Regions from separate parts of the Streptomyces sp. NPDC054047 genome, predicted to be linked through region 3. Evidence: riboswitches for the same ligand, from Rfam matches in the RefSeq annotation. Region 3 holds a riboswitch; each other region holds the start of a gene.
The links. A riboswitch is a leader RNA that binds a small molecule or an ion and turns the genes downstream of it on or off. The one in region 3 is predicted to bind cobalamin.
Positions count from the first base shown of each region.

Region 1 (7,293 bases), on a different contig from region 3:
AGCAGGGCGAGCCGCAGGTCGTCCTGCCCGACGAGAGCGGTGAACGGATAGGGGGTACTCACAAGGCCTCCATGGCGTGGTTCGGGGCGGGGCAGGGGACAGCGGGTCTCACCGGTCCCCCTCCGCGGTCATGAGGGTGCCCCCGGTGCGATGAAGGGGAGGCCGGACGGGGGGCCGTTCTCGATCAGGCCGAGCAGCGCGTCGGTGTCCGCGTGCTCCTCGATCAGATCGCCGAGCAGATCGAGCTGCTCCTCGCGCAGGGCGCCGAAGCTGGTGTCGGGCGCGGGCACGAAGCGGCGTCCGGCGGCGCGGGCGACCTCGGTCAGGAAGCGGCGCCGGAACGCGTCGCTCTCCAGGGAGCCGTGCCAGTGCGTGCCCCACACCTCGCCGACGCGGCAGCCGTCCAGGAAGGGCTCTCCGCCCAGGACTTCGGCGACGCCGTGATGGATCTCGTACCCCTCGACGGGTTCGCCCAACGCCTCGCCGACCGGCCGCGCGAGGGTCTTCTCGCGCTCGAACCGCACGCGCACGGGCAGCAGCCCCAGCCCGTCCACGGCGCCCGCCCGCGACTCGACGTCGTCCTCGATGTGCTCGCCGAGCACCTGGAAGCCGCCGCAGATCCCGAGCACGGGCCGCCCCTCGGCGGCGCGCCGCGCGATGGCGTCCGCGAGACCGCGCTCGCGCAGCCACTCCAGGGCGCGCACGGTGCCGCGCGTGCCCGGCACGACCACGAGATCGGCGTCGACGAGCTCGTCGGCCCGGTCCACGAACCGCACCACGACGCCGGGTTCGGCGGCCAGGGCGTCCACGTCCGTGAAGTTCGACATCAGCGGCACGGCACAGACGGCGACCCGCAGCACGTCCTCACCGACCGGCGGGGTGACGGCGGACTCGCGCACGGCGCCCCGCAGGGACACCCGCAGGCCGTCCTCCTCGTCGATGCCGAGGCCGTGCTGGAAGGGCAGCACACCGAACGTGCGCCGCCCGGTGAGCCCGAGCAGCATGTCGAGCCCGGGTTCCAGCAGCGAGACGTCGCCCCGGAACTTGTTGACGAGATACCCGGCGACCAGTTCCTGGTCCTGTGCGCTGAGCAGCGCCGTCGTCCCGAAGAAGGAGGCGAAGACGCCACCGCGGTCGATGTCGCCGACGACGAGGACGGGGAAGCGGGCGGCCCGCGCGATCCCCATGTTCACGATGTCCGTGCGCCGCAGGTTGATCTCGGCGGGGCTGCCCGCGCCTTCGCAGATCACGGCGTCATAGCTGCCCCGAAGTTCCTCCAGGCATCCCACGACGGTGGAGAGCAGCGCTTCCTGCCGTCCACCGTGGTAGCCGCGTGCGCTCATCTCGCCCACGGCCTTGCCCATCAGGACGACCTGGCTGCTGCGGTCGCTGCCGGGCTTGAGCAGCACGGGGTTCATCAGCGCGCTCGGCTCGACCCGGGCGGCCTGCGCCTGCATGGCCTGGGCCCGTCCGATCTCGGCGCCTTCGCGCGTGACGAAGGAGTTGAGGGACATGTTCTGCGCCTTGAAGGGCGCGACGGAGACTCCCTTGCGGGCCAGCCACCGGCAGATGCCCGCGGTGACGACGCTCTTCCCCGCGTCCGATGTGGTCCCGGCCACGAGCAGTCCACCACTCACGAGGCGCCGCCTTTCCGCATAGTGCTCACCACTGCCGCGACCCCCAGGGCCAGCAGTCCGACCCGCCGCGACAACCGCACGGCCCGCTCGATGTCCGTCACGTCGACGGCCCGCCCGCCCGTGTTCAGGACGGGCCGGTGCTCGACCCGGCCTCCGTACGAGAGGCTCCCCCCGAGCCGTACCCCCAACGCCCCGGCGAAGGCGGACTCCACGGGCCCCGCGTTGGGGCTCGGATGCTTGGCCGCGTCCGCGCGCCAGGCGCGCAGGGCTCCCTTCGGAGCGTCCCCGGCGACGGCGGCCAGCACCGCGGTGAGCCGGGCGCCCGGCCAGCCCAGAACGTCGTCGAGCCGCGCGGAGGCCCACCCGTAGCGCCGGTACCTCACGGACTTGTGCCCGACCATGGCGTCGAGCGTGTTGACGGCACGGAAGGCGACCAGCCCCGGCACCCCGCCGACGGCGCCCCACACGAGCGCACCGACCACCGCGTCGGAGGTGTTCTCGGCGACGGACTCGACCACGGCCCGCGCGATGCCGTCGGCGTCCAGAGCCTGCGGATCGCGCCCGCACAGATGCGGCAGCCGCTCCCGCGCCACCTCGACGTCCCCGGCGGCGAGCGCCCCGCCGATGGCCCGCGCCTCACGCCCCAGCGAGGTCCCGCCGACCACGGCCCAGGTCGTGGCGGCGGTCAGCGCGACGGACGCGGCGCGTGAGTCACGTACGAGAGAAGAGGCCAGGGCGGCGGCACCGGCCGCGCCCCCGGCGCACACCACGGCGTGCAGGGCGCCCCACCCGCGGTGGTCACGCCACAGCACACGCTCGACGGCGCCCGCGGCCCGGCCGAACGCGGCGACCGGGTGCCCGCGGCGAGGATCGCCGAGCAGCAGGTCACCGAGGAGGCCGGCGGCGGCGCCGTACGCGAAGTCGCGGTCGGCACGCACGGGTTCAGCCGACCGGAAGGAGGAGAGGAGCGAGGGGCCTGGCCTGGAAGGGCAGGGGCACAGAGACCGGCAACGGGCGGCCGCGCATGGCGATATGTCCTCACTCAGGGTGTCCGCGCCCTGGTTCGACGTGACCGGCGGCGAGAGTTCCTGGCTTCCGAGGAGGGGGCTCCCCGATGACAGTGGCGGGACCGCGCCGGATTCGCACCGGCTTCCTCTCCTGCCGCCGTAATGGCTCCGGCAGTCCACCACGCCCGCGAACGCCCGTCAACTTGCCGTTGACCTGGTACGGGAGAGTGTGCCGAGGCCCACATGGGGCCGGTTTCCCGGCGTCGGCGTGCGTCGGCGCGGGCCGGGCACGGCGGACACGCGAAAGCCGGGTGGGACGCACTCGTCGAGGCGTGTCCCACCCGGCTCCCGTGAGGCCGAAGTGCCGTCAGGCGACGATCAGATAGATCCCGTACGCGACGGCCGCCAGGCAGAGCGCGAAGCACGCGTACGCGCCCGTGCGTGCCGCCACGGGGACGGTGCCGGCGGTGGTGCCGGCGGTGGTGGAAGAGGAGCCGGAGGTGGCCGCCTCGCGCTTGGAGAGGCCGACGATGCCGAGGGTGAACAGGCCCACCAGGGCCACCGTCACCCCGAGGCTGACTCCGAACACGGAGCCGAGAGCTGCCCAGTCGATGTTCATGCTGAGTTGTCCTTACACCGTGGCGGGCCGGGCGGGATCCGCCACGGTGCCGGTCGGGGCCGGGATGGTGGCCTTGACGAAGTCGACGTCGGCGCTCGCCACGGCCGACCCGGTGGGCGGCGGCGAGACGGCGGCCATCGCGGTGGTCACGACACCGGCGGGCTCGGCGCCGGAGGGGCCGCCGATCTCGTCGTCGGCGACGTTCGTGTGGTCGACGGCGTTGCGCCGGGAGAGCACCCAGATCACGGCCGAGCCACCGATGAGCAGCGCGGCGGTCGCCGCGACGCCCCAGGGGCCCTGCTTGGTGAGGAACTCCGCGCCCGCGCCGACCAGACCGGCGGCCGGGAGCGTGAGGCCCCAGGCGACGAACATGCGGGTCGCCGTGGACCAGCGGACCACACCGCCCTTGCGGCCGAGGCCCGCGCCCATCACGGCGCCCGAGCAGACCTGGGTGGTGGAGAGCGAGAAGCCGATGTGCGAGGAGGCGAGGATCGCGGTCGCGGCGCTGGTCTGGGCGGCGAAGCCCTGCTGCGGCGCGAGGTCCGTCAGGCCCTTGCCCATGGTGCGGATGATGCGCCAGCCGCCGAGGTAGGTGCCCAGCGCGATGGCGACACCGGCCGAGACGATGACCCACATCGGGGGGTTGGCACCCGGGTTCAGGACGCCGCCGGTGATCAGGGCGAGCGTGATGATGCCCATCGTCTTCTGCGCGTCGTTCGTGCCGTGCGCCAGCGAGACGAGGCCCGCGGAGGCGATCTGGCCGGTGCGGTAGCCCTTGGCGGTCGCCTTGGTGTCGGTGTTGCGCCCGATGCGGTACGTCAGGCGCGTGGCCAGCGTCGCGGCGATGCCGGCGACGAGGGGCGCGGCGATCGCGGGGATCAGGATCTTCGTGACGACGGTGCCGCCGTCGATCGACGACCAGCCCATCGACATGACCGCGGCACCGATGAGGCCGCCGAAGAGTGCGTGGGAGGAGCTGGAGGGCAGGCCCACCAGCCAGGTCAACAGATTCCAGAGGATCGCGCCCACCAGGGCCGCGAAGATCACCTCTGTCTTCAGTCCGTCCTCGTTGACGATCCCGCCGGAGATCGTCTTGGCGACCTCCACCGACAGGAAGGCGCCGACGAGATTCAGCACGGCGGACATGGCCACCGCCGTCTTGGGCTTGAGGGCGCCGGTCGAGATGGTGGTGGCCATCGCGTTGGCTGTGTCGTGGAAACCGTTCGTGAAGTCGAACACGAGAGCGGTAACGATCACGATCCCGAGGAGAAGCGTGATGTGTTCCATTTACCCAGGCTTCTGTTGGACGTCAGTGGCAAGTGGAACGTAGGCAACCTGGGTGAACGGAAAGTGAACTGGGCCGGGCCGTGCGGTGACCCAATTCGGGGCACCGTCACTCCGGTTCCGCCGGGGTCCTGCCGGGGATCGGCCGGAGTGGCGGTGCGAGGCCCGGAATCCGGGCTTCCGAGGGTGTCTGGGCTACCCCCGGGCGAACCTCTTCAACTGGTTCGGCGAGCCGTTGAAGAGATTCTGGTCACCCGGCAGTCTGCCGCCGTTGTCGTACTGCCGGATGGTCAGGTGCGACCAGCCCTTGGGCAGCGCTCCCGACGTCGACGACCAGCGTGCCAGCCACAGCGGGTGATGCGCGCCGTAGGCCCGGCTGCCGCCCGTGCAGGTGTTCCACCACTTGGTGGTCGTGTAGATCACGGGGCGCCGCCCCGTCCGCCGCTTCACCTCGTCGCTGAAGGACTTGATCCAGTTGACCATGCCGGTCCTGCTCATGCCGTAGCACTTCCGGCGGCTGTACGGATTGTGCTCGATGTCCAGGGCCGGCGGCAGTGTCATGCCGTCCGCCCGCCACCGTCCACCGTGCCTCATGAAGTACGCGGCCTGCTTCTTGCCCGACTTCTTGCCCGACGACTTGCTCGGCACGGCGAAGTGACGAAGCGTGCGCCCTTGCTCTTCGCCTTCCGCCAGTCGACGTTCTTCTGGTGCGACGAGACGTCGTGCCCTCTCGCCTTGCCCGCCGCCGAAACCGGAATCTCGGCGAGGGTGGTCCCCCCGAGGGCCAGAGTCGCCACCGAGGCCGCGATGACGCGGGCGCGGTGGCGGGACGGTTTGTGGTCACGAGCCATATTTCCCCCCGGATGACGACGTATGGGACAAAACCCCCAGATGGTACTGGAAGATCATTCAATGTCGGTCGACCACCGGCCAAGCCAATCAGTGGCAAAGGGTGTTTTGTGCCGATGCGTGCTCTTACGGACTTCTGGGCTCCGCACTACGGTGGCGCGGCCCGGCGGCTGGCAGGATCACGGCATGACGGAGCAGCAGGGCGACGACCGGCAGGACGCGATGGAGCGGGCGTGGGACGAGCTGGTGGCGGCGGCCCGCAGAACGGTGGCGGACGGCCTGGTGGTCGGCACGTCGGGCAACGTCTCGGTGCGCGTCGGCGGCACGATCCTGGTCACCCCCAGCGGCGTGCCGTACGACCGGCTGGGGCCGCGGGACGCGGTCGGTGTCGACGTGGACGGCAACCAGCTCTTCGGCGATCTCGCCCCCACCAGCGAACTGCCCATGCACCTGGCGGTCTACCGCACCACGTACGCCAAAGCCGTGGTCCACACCCACGCGGTGCACGCCACCGCCGTCTCCACCCTCGTCCCCGAGCTCCCGCCCATCCACTACATGGCGGCCGCCCTCGGCGGCCCGGCCCGGGTCGCCCGGTACGCGCCCTACGGCTCCGAGGAGTTGGCCGAGAACATGCTCCGGGCGCTCAGGGACCGCACGGGCTGCCTGCTCCAGAACCACGGAACCATCACCTACGGAGACACCCTGGACCAGGCGTACGACCGCACGGCGCAGCTGGAGTGGATGTCCCGCCTGTGGCTGACGGCCAGCGCGATCCCGGGTCACGCCCCGACGCTCCTGTCCGCGGGCCAGCTGAGGGAAGCGGAGGACAGACTGCGGGGCTACGGGCAGCGCTGAGGGCGCGCGCGTCCGGCGGCCGACATCACTTCGCATCACTCCGGGAGCCCCGCCCACTGGCCCTGGCACCCCCCGGGCCGGACACTGGGCAGGTGCGCCCAGCCAAAGCGACGGCAACGGCCGTCACCGCCGTCACCACCGCCCTCCTGGGCGGCGCAGCCGCCGTCGCCGCGGGCCGGTTCGCCAGCAACGCCGCCCTGAAGGCACCCGCGGGCCGCCCGCTGCCCACCGAGCCGCGCCTCACGGTCCACTCCACGGCCGCCGGCCAGATCACCCTGACCCGCGCCCTCGCCAGCCTGCGCCCCGGCACGTACGGCCTCAGCGGCAACGGCAGCCACGCGGTGATCGGCCCCGTCCTCGACACCGCCCCGCACGCGGCGGACACCGTCGTACGCCGCCTGGAGCGCGTCACGCACGGCTCCCTGGACCCCGGCGACAAGGTCTGGCTCACCCCGCAGGTCCACATCGGCGACCCGCACGCCGCACTGGGCATCGACCACGCGGACATCGACGTCCCCGGCGAACCCGGCGGCCTGCCCGCCTGGTTCGTACCGGGCGTCCGCGACACCTGGGTGATCACCGTGCACGGCCTCGGCACGACCCGCGAGCACCCCATGGTCGTCATGGACTTCCTGCACCGCCAGCAGTTCCCGGTCCTCGACCTCGCCTACCGCGGCGACGTCGGCGCGCCCCGCTCCCCGGACGGCCTGGGCCACCTCGGCGAGACCGAGTGGCGCGACCTGGACGCCGCCATCCGCTACGCCGTGCGCTACGGCGCCGAGAACGTGATCCTGCACGGCTGGTCCACCGGCGCCGCCATGGCCCTGCACGCCGCCGCGTACTCGGCCCTGCGCGACCGGATCAGCGGACTCGTCCTCGATTCCCCGGTGCTCAACTGGGAGACCACCCTGCGCGCGCTCGCCGCGGCCCGGCGCACGCCGGGCCCGCTCCTGCCGCTCGCGGTGCGCGCCGCCCAGGGCCGCACGGGCCTGCGCGGCGACCGCATCCTGGAGGCCGCCCACCCCGAGGTGCTCAAGGTCCC
Region 1 covers NZ_JBVJKV010000001.1:60,310-67,602, reverse strand. Annotated here, with positions in the region: gene ACZ6ZP_RS00355 (putative cobaltochelatase) at 1-62, opposite strand, end outside; gene ACZ6ZP_RS00350 (cobyric acid synthase) at 129-1,637, opposite strand; gene ACZ6ZP_RS00345 (cobalamin biosynthesis protein) at 1,634-2,575, opposite strand; cobalamin riboswitch at 2,698-2,840, opposite strand; gene ACZ6ZP_RS00340 (hypothetical protein) at 3,012-3,263, opposite strand; gene ACZ6ZP_RS00335 (inorganic phosphate transporter) at 3,276-4,550, opposite strand; partial or broken gene ACZ6ZP_RS00330 (GH25 family lysozyme) at 4,743-5,398, opposite strand; gene ACZ6ZP_RS00325 (class II aldolase/adducin family protein) at 5,583-6,251, shown strand; gene ACZ6ZP_RS00320 (alpha/beta hydrolase family protein) at 6,344-7,293, shown strand, end outside.
Region 1: another riboswitch for cobalamin. It lies ahead of ACZ6ZP_RS00345 (cobalamin biosynthesis protein); the one in region 3 lies ahead of metE (5-methyltetrahydropteroyltriglutamate--homocysteine S-methyltransferase).

Region 2 (7,293 bases), on a different contig from region 3:
TGCCGGTCTCCTGCTGGAAGCGGCGCGCGAAGGTGCGCGGCGACATGTGCGCCCGCTCGGCGAGCCGCTCGACGGTGATGTCCGAATCCAGATGGCGCTCCATCCAGGCGAGCACCCCGCCCACGGTGTCGCACGCCGTGCGCGGCAGCGGACGCTCCACGAACTGTGCCTGGCCGCCGTCGCGATGGGGCGGTACGACCATGCGCCGGGCGATGGCGTTGGCGACCTCGGTGCCGTGCTCCTGGCGCACGATGTGCAGGCAGGCGTCGATCCCGGCCGCGGTGCCCGCCGAGGTGATCACGGGCCCCTCGTCCACGTACAGGACGTCGGGCTCGACCTTGGCGCGCGGATGGCGCACCGCGAGCTCCGCGGCGTGCCGCCAGTGCACGGCGCAGCGGCGGCCTTCGAGCAGCCCCGCCGCGCCGAGCACGAAGACGCCGGAGCAGACCGAGAGGACGCGGGCCCCGCGGTCCACCGCGCGGCGCAGGGCGGCGAGCAGATCCTCGGGGTAGTCGCGGTCCACGAACGACTGGCCCGCGGGGACCGCGATGAGATCGGCCTCCTCGAGCCGGTCGAGGCCGTGCGGAGTGGTGATCGAGAACCCCGCGTGGTTGCTCAGCGGCCCGTCCTCGGCGGCGACCACCGCGAAGTCGTACAGAGGAAGGCCCTCGTCGCTCCGGTCGAGGCCGAACACCTCGCAGACGACGCCGAGTTCGAAGGGGTTCACGCCGTCCAGCAGCGCCACGGCCACGTTCTTCAGCATGTCCGTCAGTCTGCCGCAGGAGTGGCAGTAAGTCGATGGTGTGTGGCAGTGCTGCCACTGCCGTCGCCGTCCGGCGCGCAGGACAGTGAGGACATGAACGCATTCCTCGGATACGCGACCGTCCTGACCGTCCTCCTCCTGCTGGCCGCACCCTCGCTCGTCGGGTACCTCCACGACCGCCGGATCGACCGCGAGCTGCGCGAGGCGGAACGCGCCCCGCGCAGCCAGGACGGACTAGAAGTCGTCGTCGAAGGAGACCGAACCCTCGACCGCGACCTGGTAGGCCGAAGGACGCCGCTCGAAGAAGTTGGTCAGCTCCTGGACACCCTGGAGCTCCATGAACGAGAACGGGTTTGACGAGCCGTAGACCGGCGCGAACCCGAGCCGCTGGAGGCGCTGGTCGGCGACGCACTGCAGGTACTCGCGCATGGAGTCGGTGTTCATGCCGGGCAGGCCCTCACCGCACAGGTCGCGCGCGAACTGCAGCTCGGCCTCGACGGCCTCCTTGAGCATGTCGGTGACCTGCTGCTCCAGCGCGTCGTCGAAGAGCTCCGGCTCCTCCTTGCGGACGGTGTCGACGACGTCGAAGGCGAAGCTCATGTGCATCGTCTCGTCACGGAAGACCCAGTTCGTGCCGGTCGCCAGGCCGTGCAGCAGACCGCGCGAGCGGAACCAGTAGACGTAGGCGAAGGCACCGTAGAAGAAGAGCCCCTCGATGCACGCGGCGAAGCAGATCAGGTTCAGCAGGAAGCGGCGGCGGTCCGCCTTGCTCTCCAGGCGGTCCATCTTCTCGACGGAGTCCATCCAGCGGAAGCAGAACTCGGCCTTCTCGCGGATGGAGGGGATCTCCTCGACCGCGTCGAAGGCCGCCGCGCGGTCCTCCGGGTCGGGCAGATAGGTGTCGAGCAGCGTCAGATAGAACTGGACGTGCACGGCCTCCTCGAAGAGCTGACGGCTCAAGTAGAGCCGCGCCTCGGGGGAGTTGATGTGCTTGTAGAGCGTGAGCACGAGGTTGTTGGAGACGATCGAGTCGCCGGTCGCGAAGAACGCGACCAGGCGGCCGATCATGTGCTGCTCGCCGGGCGAGAGCTTGGCGAGGTCGGCGACGTCCGAGTGGAGGTCGACCTCCTCGACGGTCCAGGTGTTCTTGATCGCGTCCCGGTAGCGCTCGTAGAAGTCGGGGTAGCGCATGGGGCGCAGAGTCAGCTCGAAGCCCGGGTCGAGGAGGTTCTTCTCGGCGTTGGTGGTGGAGCTCATTACTGGCAGGCCTCGCAGGACTCGGGGTTTTCCAGGGAGCAGGCGACGGCGTCTTCGGCCGATGCCTGGGCGGGTACGGGGGCGGGCTCGGCGGCTTCGGTGCGGCCGGCCGCCGCGCGGGCGATGCGGGTCGCCGGGCGCGAGCGCAGGTAGTACGTGGTCTTCAGGCCCTGCTGCCAGGCGTACGCGTACATGGAGGAGAGCTTGCCGATGGTCGGCGTCTCCAGGAACAGGTTCAGGGACTGCGCCTGGTCCAGGAACGGCGTGCGCGCGGCGGCCATGTCGATCAGGCCGCGCTGCGGGATCTCCCACGCGGTGCGGTAGAGGTCGCGGACCTCGGCGGGGATCCAGCTGAAGCCCTGCACCGAGCCGTTGGCCTCGCGCAGCGCCTCGCGGGTCTGCGCGTCCCAGACGCCGAGCCGTTTGAGCTCCTGCACCAGGTAGGCGTTGACCTGGAGGAACTCGCCGGACAGCGTCTCGCGCTTGAAGAGGTTGGAGACCTGCGGCTCGATGCACTCGTACACGCCCGCGATGGACGCGATCGTGGCGGTCGGCGCGATGGCGAGGAGCAGCGAGTTGCGCATGCCGGTCACGGCGATGCGCTCGCGCAGCGCGGCCCAGCGCTCCGGCCAGGTCAGCTCGACGCCGTAGTGGTCGGGGTGCAGGACGCCGCGCGCGGTGCGGGTCTTCTCCCAGGCGGGCACCGGTCCGTTGCGCTCGGCGAGGGTCGCGGACGCCTCGTACGCGGCGAGCATGATCCGCTCGGCGATGCGCGTGGAGAGGGCGCGCGCGGCGGGGGAGTCGAAGGGCAGCTTCAGCTGGAAGAAGACGTCCTGCAGACCCATCGCGCCCAGGCCCACCGGACGCCACCGGGCGTTCGACCTGCCGGCCTGCTCGGTCGGGTAGAAGTTGATGTCGACGACGCGGTCGAGGAACGTGACGGCGGTGCGGACGGTCTCGTCGAGCCGCTCCCAGTCGATGTCGCCGGCGGCGGTGTCCACGAAGGCGCCGAGGTTCACCGAACCCAGGTTGCAGACGGCCGTCTCGCCGTCGTCCGTCACCTCCAGGATCTCCGTGCAGAGGTTGGAGGAGTGGACCGTGTGGCCGGGCTCCGCCGTCTGGTTGGCGGTGCGGTTGGCGGCGTCCTTGAACGTCATCCAGCCGTTGCCGGTCTGCGCCAGGGTGCGCATCATCCGGCCGTAGAGGTCACGGGCGGGGATGGTCTTGCGGGCGAGCCCGGCGGCCTCGGCCTTGCGGTAGGCGGCGTCGAACTCCTCGCCCCACAGGTCGACGAGCTCGGGCACGTCGGCGGGCGAGAACAGCGACCAGTCCTGGCTCGCGGCGACCCGGCGCATGAACTCGTCCGGGATCCAGTGCGCGAGGTTGAGGTTGTGCGTGCGCCGCTGGTCCTCGCCCGTGTTGTCGCGCAGCTCCAGGAACTCCTCGATGTCGGAGTGCCAGGTCTCCAGGTAGACCGCGGCGGCGCCCTTGCGGCGGCCGCCCTGGTTCACGGCGGCGACGGAGGCGTCCAGGGTCTTGAGGAACGGCACGATGCCGTTGGAGTGGCCGTTCGTGCCGCGGATCAGCGAGCCGCGGGCGCGGATGCGGGAGAACGAGAGGCCGATGCCGCCCGCGTGCTTGGAGAGGCGCGCGACCTGGTGGTAGCGGTCGTAGATGGAGTCCAGCTCGTCCAGCGGGGAGTCGAGGAGGTAGCAGGAGGACATCTGCGGGTGCCGGGTGCCGGAGTTGAAGAGCGTCGGCGAGGACGGCAGGTAGTCCAGGCGGCTCATCAGGCGGTACAGCGCGGCGACTTCGTCCACCGAGCGCAGGCTGTCGTCTTCGGCGAGGCCGCTCGCGACGCGCAGCATGAAGTGCTGCGGGGTCTCGATGACGTGCCGGGTGATGGGGTGGCGAAGGAGATAGCGGCTGTGCAGGGTGCGCAGGCCGAAGTAGCCGAAGCGGAAGTCGGCGCCGTCCTCCAGGGCGGCCTCCACGAGACCGTCCAGGTGCTCGGCGTGGTCGGTGACGAACGCGGCGGTGCGGTCCGCGATCAGTCCCTCGCGGTGCCCCACGGCGACCGAGTCGGAGAAGGAGCGCACTCCCTGCGACGCGGCCTCGTCACGGATGCTGAGGCTGAGGAGCCTGGCCGCCAGCTGCGAGTACGTCGGGTCCTCGGAGATGAGCCCCGCGGCGGCCTCGGTCGCCAGCTCCCGCAGCTCCGCTGTGCTCTCTGCGTCCCCCCTGGCCGAGCGGCCGCGCAGCGCGGCGGCGGCGACTCTGCCGGGCTCGGCGTCGGGGAGATCGGCGGTGAGGTCGGTCAGGGTACGCAGCAGCGCGGTTCCTGGGCCGTCGGTGGTCTGCTGACCGCCGGTGGTCTGCGCTGACGCAGGTTCGGCTGGCGCGATGGTCACGGAGCACTCCCTCGCTCGGCTCGGAGCCTTGAGGAGGGCAGGAGTGACACACGGGGCGGCCGCCCAGGGCAGGGCCGCGCTCCGCGTCCACCAGCCCATTCCACGAGGCCCGGACGTCGTTGGCACCCGGACCGGTCGGAACGGGTGCGCTGTCGACAGGTCATCGGACTTGCGAGCACGACAAATGCGTACTCATACACCGTTGCGGGACAGTTCCGGACTTGCACCGGATTCCCCTGCGGCGACAGCGAGCACGAGCATACATCTTGTGCTGGCTCTGAGCCGCAGCCCCACATCTTGTGTCGGCGTGCGTATCCCCTAGGGTGGCGCCGAACTGATCGTCGAACAGGGGGAGACGGCGTGCGAGGACGGGGCGCGGGCTGCGCGGCGGTACTCCTGATGGTGCTCGCCGGGTGCGGCGAAGGTGAGGAACAGGTGCCCTCGGCGGCGGGTGTCGACGGCGACGTCGATCCCGGCAGGCGCTTCACGGGCGCCGAGCTGAAGTCGGCGCTGCTCCCGGCGAAGGCCACCGGCCCGCGGGCCAAGGCGACCGACGTCGGCACGGGCGGCTTCAACCGGGGCTACGGGGGCGGTGACTGGGGCGCCTGCGATCCCGGCGACGAGGCGAGTGCGGAGCTGTCCGGCATGCGGGGAGCCAGCGCCGGCCAGACGATTCTTCCCTTCCCCGGCGCGATCGCCGACGAAGGGGACCCCGTGCTCTCCCAGACCCTGGTCTCGATGCCGGACGCGCGGGCCGGGCGCCATGTCGAACTGCGCCGGCAACTCCACAAGGCGTGCCCCAGTGTCACCGTCGACACCGACGCGGCCCCGGTGGTGGAGCACCACGCGGTCGATGATCTGCCGGACCTCGGCGACGAGGCGATCCTCGAGAGCAAGCGGTACGAGGGGGGCGACGACCACGACGCGGAGACTCGGCACTACAAGGTCGAGGTACGGGTCGGCGGCGTGCTCGTCCTGGTGGACGCGGGCCCGCACAAGGACCGGGCGATCTCCTTGGCGACCAAGGCGGCGGCGCGGGTCCGGACGGAGCTCTACAAGGCCTCGTAGGGCGGTACGTACGACAGCGGGCCGCCGGATTTCTCCGGCGGCCCGCGTCACGTACGTACAAGAACAGGCCCGTACGAGAACAGGCTCAGTGCCCGCCCGGCGCCCCCACCGTGGCCGGCGGCAGCTCTTCCACGACGCCGGGGTCGCCCACGTCCGCGGTGTAGTCCCCGGGAGAGGTCTCGTCGATGCCGTCAGGGGCCTTCATGGCGCGCAGGACGAACGTCATGACCACCGTGACCACCACGTTCAGGACGAATGCCGTGAGTCCGATGTAGCCGATCTCGCCGATGCCGGGGATCTCGTCGGACGAGCCGCCGAAGTGCTTCTGCGTCGGCGACGCGACGCCGTACGCGGCGACCGTTCCGTAGACCATGCCGACCGCCCAGCCCGCGAGCAGCGCCCAGCGGTGGAACCACCGCGTGAACAGGCCGCCGACCAGCGCGGGCATGGTCTGCAGGATCCAGATGCCGCCCAGGAGCTGGAAGTTGATCGCGACCGTCTTGTCCATGGTGAGGACGAAGGCGAGCGCGCCGACCTTCACGAGCAGCGAGACCAGCTTGGAGACCTTGGTCTCCTGCGCCGGTGTCGCGTCCGGCTTGATGAAGTCCTTGTAGATGTTCCTGGTGAAGAGATTCGCGGCCGCGATGGACATGATGGCGGCCGGCACCAGGGCGCCGATGCCGATGGCCGCGAACGCGACGCCGGTGAACCAGTCGGGGAACATCGTCTCGAACAGCTGCGGGATCGCCAGCTGCCCGTTCTCCACCTTGACCCCGGCCGCGATCGCCATGAAGCCGAGCAGCGCGAGCAGGCCCAGCATCAGCGAGTAGAGCGGCAGGATCGTGGTGTTGCGGCGGATCACGTTGCGGCTCTTGGAGGAGAGCGTCGCCGTGATCGAGTGCGGGTACATGAACAGCGCGAGCGCGGAGCCGAGCGCGAGCGTGGCGTAGGTCCACTGTCCGCCGGCGCCGGGTGCCAGGCCCGCGACGGGCTTGCCCGCCGCCTCGTTGGTCGCCGAGAACTTCTCGTTCGCCGCCTGGAAGATCTCGTCGAAGCCGCCGAGCTTGATCGGGATGTAGATGATCGCGACGGCGATGACGAGGTAGATCAGACCGTCCTTCACGAACGCGATCAGCGCGGGCGCGCGCAGACCCGACGAGTACGTGTACGCGGCGAGCACCGCGAACGCGATCAGGAGCGGCAGGTCCTTGATGAACCAGTTGGTGTCGGGACCGCCGCCGACGCCCATGACGTCGAGCACGGCCTGGATGCCGACCAGCTGGAGCGCGATGTACGGCATCGTGGCGAGGATGCCGGTGACCGCGACGGCCAGCGAGAGCCCCTTGGAGCCGAAGCGCCCGCGCACGAAGTCGGAGGTGGTCACGTATCCGTGCTTGTGCGAGACGGACCACAGGCGCGGCAGGAAGGTGAAGATCAGCGGGTAGACGAGGATCGTGTACGGAACGGCGAAGAAGCCGGCCGCGCCCGCCGCGTAGATCGCCGCCGGGACGGCGACGAAGGTGTACGCGGTGTAGAGGTCGCCGCCGAGCAGGAACCACGTGACCCAGGTGCCGAACGAGCGCCCTCCCAGGCCCCATTCGTCCAGGCTCTCGGTCTCGGCCTTGCGCCAGCGCGCGGCCAGGAAGCCCATCGCCGTGACGGCGGCGAAGAAGAAGATGAAGACGGCGAGGGCGATGCCGTTCACGCCGCCCGTGTCAGCTGCGAGCTCGTTCATCGGGTCGCACCCCCTTGGGCCTGCTCGGCCTTGCGGGCGCGCTGGTCACGCTGCCACAA
Region 2 covers NZ_JBVJKV010000008.1:199,082-206,374, forward strand. Annotated here, with positions in the region: gene ACZ6ZP_RS27560 (helix-turn-helix domain-containing protein) at 1-763, opposite strand, end outside; gene ACZ6ZP_RS27565 (ribonucleotide-diphosphate reductase subunit beta) at 998-2,020, opposite strand; gene ACZ6ZP_RS27570 (ribonucleoside-diphosphate reductase subunit alpha) at 2,020-4,431, opposite strand; cobalamin riboswitch at 4,569-4,692, opposite strand; gene ACZ6ZP_RS27575 (hypothetical protein) at 4,792-5,499, shown strand; gene mctP (monocarboxylate uptake permease MctP) at 5,585-7,234, opposite strand; gene ACZ6ZP_RS27585 (DUF3311 domain-containing protein) at 7,231-7,293, opposite strand, start outside.
Region 2: another riboswitch for cobalamin. It lies ahead of ACZ6ZP_RS27570 (ribonucleoside-diphosphate reductase subunit alpha); the one in region 3 lies ahead of metE (5-methyltetrahydropteroyltriglutamate--homocysteine S-methyltransferase).

Region 3 (7,293 bases):
TCAACATCGGCTTCTTCGCCGTCCTGCCCTTTCTGGCCGAGCACCTGGGCGCGGCGATCGGCATGGCGGGCTGGCTGGTCGGTCTCGTGCTCGGCCTGCGGACGTTCAGCCAGCAAGGGCTGTTCGTCGTGGGCGGCGCCCTGACCGACCGGTACGGCGTACGGCCGGTCGTGCTCAGCGGCTGCGTGCTGCGGATCGCCGGTTTCGCCTGGCTCGGGTACGCGCAACAAACCTGGTCGGTCATCGGGGCGGTCCTCCTGATCGGGTTCGCCGCCGCCCTGTTCTCCCCCGCCGTGGAATCCGAGGTCGCCCGGCAGGCCGTCCTCTGGGAGGAGGAGGGCCGCGGCCCTCGGACCCGCGTCCTGGCCCTGCTCACCGTGGCGGGCCAGGCCGGTGCGTTCCTCGGTCCGCTCCTCGGCGCGCTGTTGCTGTCCGTGGACTTCCGCACCGTGTGCCTGGCCGGGGCCGGGGTCTTCGTCCTCGTCCTGGCCGGGCACCTGTGGCTGCTGCCCCAGCGCATCCCCGGGCGGGAGCGGATCCGCGTACGAGGAGGCGTGGGCGAGATGCTGCGCAACCGGCGTTTCCTGGCGGTGTGCGGGGCGTACGGCGCCTATCTCCTGGCGTACAACCAGCTCTATCTCGCCCTCCCGGCCGAGGTGGAGCGCACGGCGGGGTCACAGGCGCCGCTTGCCTGGCTCTTCGCCCTCTCCTCGATCCTGGTGGTGACCACGCAGCTGCCGGTCACCCACTGGGCCGCGGGCCGGCTCGACCAGCGGCGCTCCATGGCCGCCGGGCTCGTGCTCATCTCCGTCGGGTTCGCCGTCGTGGCCCTCGCGCGGCCTGCCGCCTGGACGGGTGCGGCCGGGCTGCTGCCCGCCGCCGGGTTCGTGGTCCTGCTCACGCTCGGGCAGATGCTGGTCGCCCCGGCCGCGCGCGCCTGGGTCCCCGATCTCACGCGTGACGGCAGGCTCGGCCTGTACACCGGCGCCATGTCCTCGGTGTCCGGTCTGATCGTCCTCGCGGGCAGCGCCGCGACCGGCTCGCTCCTGGACGCGGGACTGCCGCCCTGGGTGCCGTGGCTCGCGCTCGCCGTGGTCCCGCTGCTGGCCGTGGCGCTCCTGCCCGGCCGCACCCCGGCCCCGGCCCGGTCAGCCGGCTGACGCGCCGGGCATCGCCGGAGCCGTGAGGGCCGCCAACTCCTCGGGGGTGCGCGGCCCTTCGCCCGCCCCGGCCAGCAGGCCCTTGGTCCGCAGCAGCTCCGCGACGGCGATCCCCCACGGCAGGCGAAGGCCCGCCTGTGCCAGGAGGTCGCGGTGGGCCAGCATCTCCGCGACCGGCCCCGTGCGCACTCCCGAGGGGGTGAGCAGCGCCGCGTCGTCCGCCCAGCGCAGGGCCAGGTCCACGTCATGGGTGGCCATGACCACCGTCGTCCCTGCGTCCCGCAGGCCTTGCAGCGTGGTCAGGAGGCGTTCCTGTCCGTCGGGGTCGAGCCCGGCGGTCGGCTCGTCGAGGATCAGTACGCGCGGACGCATCGCCACGGCTCCGGCGATGGCCGTCCGCTTGCGCTGGCCGTAGGAGAGCAGATGGGTGGGGCGGTCCGCCAGGGCGCTGATGTCCAGCGCGGTCAGCGCCTCGGCGACCCGTGCCCGCACCTCGGCATCGGACAGCCCCAGGTTGAGCGGCCCGAAGGACACGTCCTGCTCGACCGAGGCGGCGAACAACTGGTCGTCCGGGTCCTGGACGACCAGCTGAACGGTGGTGCGCAGCCGGGTCAGGCCCTTGCGGTCGTACGTCACGGGCGTGCCCCCGAGCGTCAATCCGCCCCGGTCCGGGCGCAGTCCGCCGCTGAGCAGCCGCATGAGGGTGGTCTTGCCGCTGCCGTTGCGCCCGAGCAGCGCGAGAGCGCGCCCCTCGGTGACATCGAAGTCCAGGCCGCTGAGCACGGTGGGCCCGTCCTCGTAGGCGTAGGAGGCGGCGCGCAGAGCGACCAAGGACTCGCCCGGTTCGCGAGGAGCGCTCGGCTCGCTCATGGAAGAAGCCTTTCCAGTACGAGGGTGAGGGCCACCAGGCCCGTGAGGAGTACCGCGCTGACGGCCACGAAGCCGCGGGAGATCCGGGCGTCGGGCACGAGCACCCGCAGCGTCCCGTCGTAGCCGCGCCCGGCGAGCCCCGCCTGCAGCCGGCCCGCCCGGTCGAAGGCGCGCACGAACGCGGTGGCGCCGAGGCCGCCCAGCGAACGCCAGGTGGCGGCCCGGGTGGTGTGGCCCAGGCGCGCGGCCTGCGCCTGCCGGATCCTGCTCATGGAGTCCAGGAGCAGGAAGCTCATGCGGTACATGACGAGGGCCACGTCCACGACCGGCGCCGGTACGCCCGCCTTCACCAGGCGGGGCAGCAGGTCCGACATGGGCGTGGTGAAGGCGAAGAGCAGGACGCCGAGCGAGGCCGCCGACGTGCGCAGGAGCAGACCGCCCGCGCGTGCGGGGCCGCCGTCGGCGAGCGTGACGAACCCTTCGGGGCCGCCGAGTTGCACGATCAGGGTCAGGGCGCCGGTGACGCAGAAGCCGAGCGGCACGCGGTAGGCGCGCCACAGTTTGCGCGGCGGCACACCGGCGGGCCCGAGCAGTACGGCGAGCGCGGCGACCAGGACCAGGGCGGCACCCGGCCAGGGCGGCAGAGAGACGGCGAGGACGGTGAAACCGAGGCCGAGCACGGCCTTGTCCACGGGGTGGCGGCGGCGCCAGCGACTGCTGTGCGCCGCCGCGTCGATGGGCAGCACGCGGGGTCAGACCTGCTCGGTCTCGGCCCGGGCGCTCTCCCCGTCGGCGGTCCGCTCCGTGGCGGCCTTCCCGGCTGTGGCGGCCTTCTCGGCTGTGGCGGCCTTCTCGGCCAGTGCGAGCTCGGCGCCCTGGCGGCGTCCCTTGCGCAGACCGAAGTAGTACGCGAGGACGCCCGCGCCCAGCGCCGCCTGAAGGGCGAAGAGCGCGGACTCGATCTCCCCGGAGGGGGGTTCGTACAGCGGCGAGAACCAGGGTTCGTAGTCCGGCTCGATCTCGGTGATCGCGGTCTCGGCCTGGGCGTCGGCCCCGGCGAACGGCTCCTTCTCGTCGTCGCCGAGACCGAGCGCCAGCGGCAGCACGGCGAGCGCGGCGACGATGAGGAGGAGCAGAGTGTTGATCTTCGCGTTGCGGCTCATCAGGCGCTGGCCCCCGTCTCCGTCTGCTTCTCCGTCGTCACGTTCTTCTCTGCCGTCACGTTCTTCTCTGCGGTCACGGCCGCTGACGACTTGCCCCGCAGCAGGACGCCGAGCCGCGTGAGCTCGCCCTTGCTCGACTGCACGAGCAGCCGCATCACCACGACGGTGAGCAGGCCCTCGCTGACGGCCAGCGGGATCTGGGTGACGGCGAAGATGCCGCCGAACTTGCCCAGGGCGCCGAGGAATCCGCTGCTCGGGTCGGGGAACGCCAGGGCCAGCTGGACGCTGGTGACGCAGTACGTGGACAGGTCGGCGACGAAGGCGCCGAAGAACACGGCGACCATGAGCGGCACGTCGTACCGCTTCAGGAGGCTGTAGACGGCGTATCCGGCCCATGGCCCGACGATCGCCATGGAGAACACGTTGGCGCCGAGCGTGGTGAGCCCGCCGTGGGCCAGCAGCAGCGCCTGGAACAGCAGCGTGATGGTGCCGAGGACCGCCATGATCGGCGGCCGGAACAGGATCGCGCCGAGGCCCGTGCCCGTCGGGTGCGAGCAACTGCCCGTGACGGAGGGGATCTTCAGTGCGGAAAGGACGAAAGTGAAGGCGCCGGATGCGCCCAGGAGCAGGGTGCTCTCCGGGTGCTCCTTGACCTCACGCGTCAGGGAGCGGACTCCGTGGACGACGAACGGCGCGGACGCTACGCCCCAGGCGATCGCGTGCGCCGGCGGGAGGAAACCCTCGGCTATGTGCATGGCTAAGCAGACCCTCTCCAGCACCTCGTGGATGGACAACGCGCCTTGGCCGGTCTCCTGGCTGACGGGTCGTACCGACCGGACTCCGCCTTCCCGGGTGCGTGAGCACCCAGTGGCTGCCGCGAGGGCTGGAGCCGGACTTCCCGATCACAGTGGCGAGGGCCGCACCGGCATCACACCGGATTTCCCGAGCACCAAGGCGTGGTGACCCTAGTGCTCGATCGAGCCTCCTGACAACTTGCGGGACCGCCCCGGCTGTGGCACGCGCGAGCGCACACGACCAGGGCGTACGCCCCTGGTCAGCCCATGTGCCTCGGCCGTGCGCGCCCCGTACGCGCGAGGTTCAGGAGGGGCGGGGCCATCGATCGCGCGAGGGTCCTGGAGCTGATGGCGGACCGCCCCGCCGCCGTGTCTCACCTCACGGTCCGGAATGTGATCAGTACTGCCCAAGAGGCCGGACCACCCCTTAGCCTGACCGGTGCAGCTGGTTCGCCCTGTCCGCCAGGCAGGAGCGTCGTAAGAGGGAACCCGGTGGGAATCCGGGACTGCCCCGCAGCGGTGAGTGGGAACGACCGCCGTCATGAGCACTGGATCCGAGCGCGGATCCGGGAAGCGACGGCCAGTAGGAACTTGTTTCGGCAGGTGTGCCCGCGAGTCCGAAGACCTGCCCGTTGCCCGTACGTGACCCCTCACGTGCGGACATCCCGGTGACCTCGTGGGCGGGTCGGCGTCGGATCAGGTGGAGCAGCCGCAGGCGCGCGTTCGGTCCATCCAGTCCGTCATCCCTTCGCGTCCGTGTCCCGTCCCCGGGATGCTCAGGAGTCATCTCGCGAAGGAGATTTCCGTGACAGCGAAGTCCGCAGCCGCGGCAGCACGGTCCACCGTGTACGGCTACCCCCGCCAGGGCCCCGACCGGGAACTGAAGAAGGCCGTCGAGGGGTACTGGAAGGGCCGCGTCACCGCCGACGCCCTCCGGGACACCGCGGCGCAGCTGCGCCGGTCCACCTGGCGGCATCTGGCCGACGCCGGCATCGACGAAGTGCCGACCGGCGACTTCTCGTACTACGACCACGTCCTGGACACCAGCGTCATGGTCGGCGCGGTCCCCCAGCGGCACCGCGAGGCCGTCGACACCGATCCGCTCGACGGATACTTCGCGATGGCCCGCGGCACCCAGGACGTGGCGCCGCTGGAGATGACCAAGTGGTTCGACACCAACTACCACTACCTCGTACCGGAGCTGGGCCCGGACACCGTCTTCACCGCCGACTCGGCCAAGCAGGTCGCCGAGCTGAAGGAGGCGATCGCGCTCGGCCTCGCGGCCCGCCCGGTCCTCGTCGGCCCGGTCACCTATCTGCTGCTCGCCAAGCCCGCGCCCGGCGTGGCCGCCGGCTTCGAGCCGCTCACCCTCCTGGACCGTCTGCTTCCCGTGTACGCCGAGGTCCTCGCCGACCTGCGCGCCGCGGGCGCCGAGTGGGTGCAGCTCGACGAGCCCGCCCTGGTCCAGGACCGCACCCCGGCCGAACTCAACGCCGCCGCGCGCGCCTACCGCGACCTGGGCGCCCTCACCGACCGCCCGAAGCTCCTGGTCGGCTCCTACTTCGGCAGGCTCGGCGAGGCGCTTCCGGTGCTCGCCAAGGCACCGGTCGACGGCCTCGCCCTGGACTTCACCGAGGCCGCCGCCAGCCAGCTCCAGGACCTCGCCGCCGTCGGCGGTCTGCCCGGCAAGCGTCTTGTCGCGGGCGTCGTCAACGGCCGCAACATCTGGATCAACGACCTGGAGAAGTCGCTGTCCACCCTGGGCACGCTCCTGGGCCTCGCCGACCGGGTCGACGTCTCCGCGTCCTGCTCCCTGCTGCACGTCCCGCTGGACTCCACCGCCGAGCGGGACATCGACCCGCAGATCGCCCGCTGGCTGGCCTTCGCCCACCAGAAGACCGCCGAGATCGCCACCCTTGCCCGCGGCCTGGCACAGGGCACGGGCGCCATCGCGGCCGAACTGTCGGCCAACCGCGCCGACTTGGCGTCCCGCTCGGGCTCCGCCCTCACCCACGACCCGGCCGTACGCTCCCGCGTCGCCGCCGTCACCGAAACCGACGCCCGCCGCGCACATGCCTACCCGGAGCGGGCGGCGGCCCAGCGGACGCGGCTGGGCCTGCCGCAGCTGCCCACGACCACCATCGGCTCGTTCCCGCAGACCGCCGAACTGCGCACGGCACGGGCCGACTTGCGTGCGGGACGTATCGACACCGCCGGGTACGAGGAGCGCATCAAGAACGAGATCCGCGAGGTCCTGGCCTTCCAGGAGAAGGCGGGCATCGACGTCCTGGTGCACGGCGAGCCCGAACGCAACGACATGGTGCAGTACTTCGCCGAGCAGCTCACCGGCTACCTCGCCACACAACACGGCTGGGTCCAGTCCTACGGCACCCGCTATGTGCGCCCGCCGGTCCTGGCAGGGGACATCTCGCGGCCCGAGCCGATGACGGTGCGCTGGACCTCGTACGCCAACTCCCTCACCGACCGTCCCGTCAAGGGCATGCTCACCGGTCCCGTCACCATGCTCGCCTGGTCCTTCGTCCGCGACGACCAGCCGCTCGGCGACACCGCGCGCCAGGTCGCCCTCGCCCTGCGCGACGAGGTCGACGACCTGGAGACGGCGGGCACTTCGGTCATCCAGGTCGACGAGCCCGCACTGCGCGAGACCCTGCCGCTGCGCGCCGCCGAGCACCCCGCGTACCTGGAGTGGGCCACGGAGTCCTTCCGCCTCACCACCAGCGGCGTACGCCCGGACACCCAGATCCACACGCACATGTGCTACGCGGAGTTCGGCGACATCGTCCAGGCCATCGACGACCTCGACGCCGACGTCATCAGCCTGGAGGCCGCCCGCTCGCACATGCAGGTGGCCCGCGAACTGGCCGAGCACGGCTACCCGCGCGAGGCGGGTCCCGGCGTGTACGACATCCACTCCCCGCGCGTACCGAGCGCGCAGGAGGCGGCGGCCCTGCTGCGCAAGGGACTTGAGGCCATCCCCGCCGAACGGCTGTGGGTGAACCCGGACTGCGGTCTCAAGACCCGCGGCTGGCCCGAGACCCGGGCCTCCCTGGAGAACCTGGTCGCGGCGGCACGGGAGGTGAGGGCGGAACTGCCCGAGCGTCGCTGACCCGAACAAGCGGACCGGGGCGGCCATGTGGGGACGCATGGCCGCCCCGCCCGCCATGATGGACGCACTGGCCGTTCCGTCACGGAGCTGGGAGGCGACCGGTGCCCAGGGGGATGAGTTACGCGGACGCGGTGCGCCTGCTGGGCGGGGCGGACAGTCCCGCGCTCGTGGCCCTCGAC
Region 3 covers NZ_JBVJKV010000006.1:243,171-250,463, reverse strand. Annotated here, with positions in the region: gene ACZ6ZP_RS23465 (MDR family MFS transporter) at 1-1,160, shown strand, start outside; gene ACZ6ZP_RS23460 (energy-coupling factor ABC transporter ATP-binding protein) at 1,149-2,030, opposite strand; gene cbiQ (cobalt ECF transporter T component CbiQ) at 2,027-2,776, opposite strand; gene ACZ6ZP_RS23450 (energy-coupling factor ABC transporter substrate-binding protein) at 2,783-3,193, opposite strand; gene ACZ6ZP_RS23445 (energy-coupling factor ABC transporter permease) at 3,193-3,948, opposite strand; cobalamin riboswitch at 3,979-4,162, opposite strand; cobalamin riboswitch at 4,417-4,634, shown strand; gene metE (5-methyltetrahydropteroyltriglutamate--homocysteine S-methyltransferase) at 4,793-7,114, shown strand; gene ACZ6ZP_RS23435 (NACHT domain-containing protein) at 7,216-7,293, shown strand, end outside.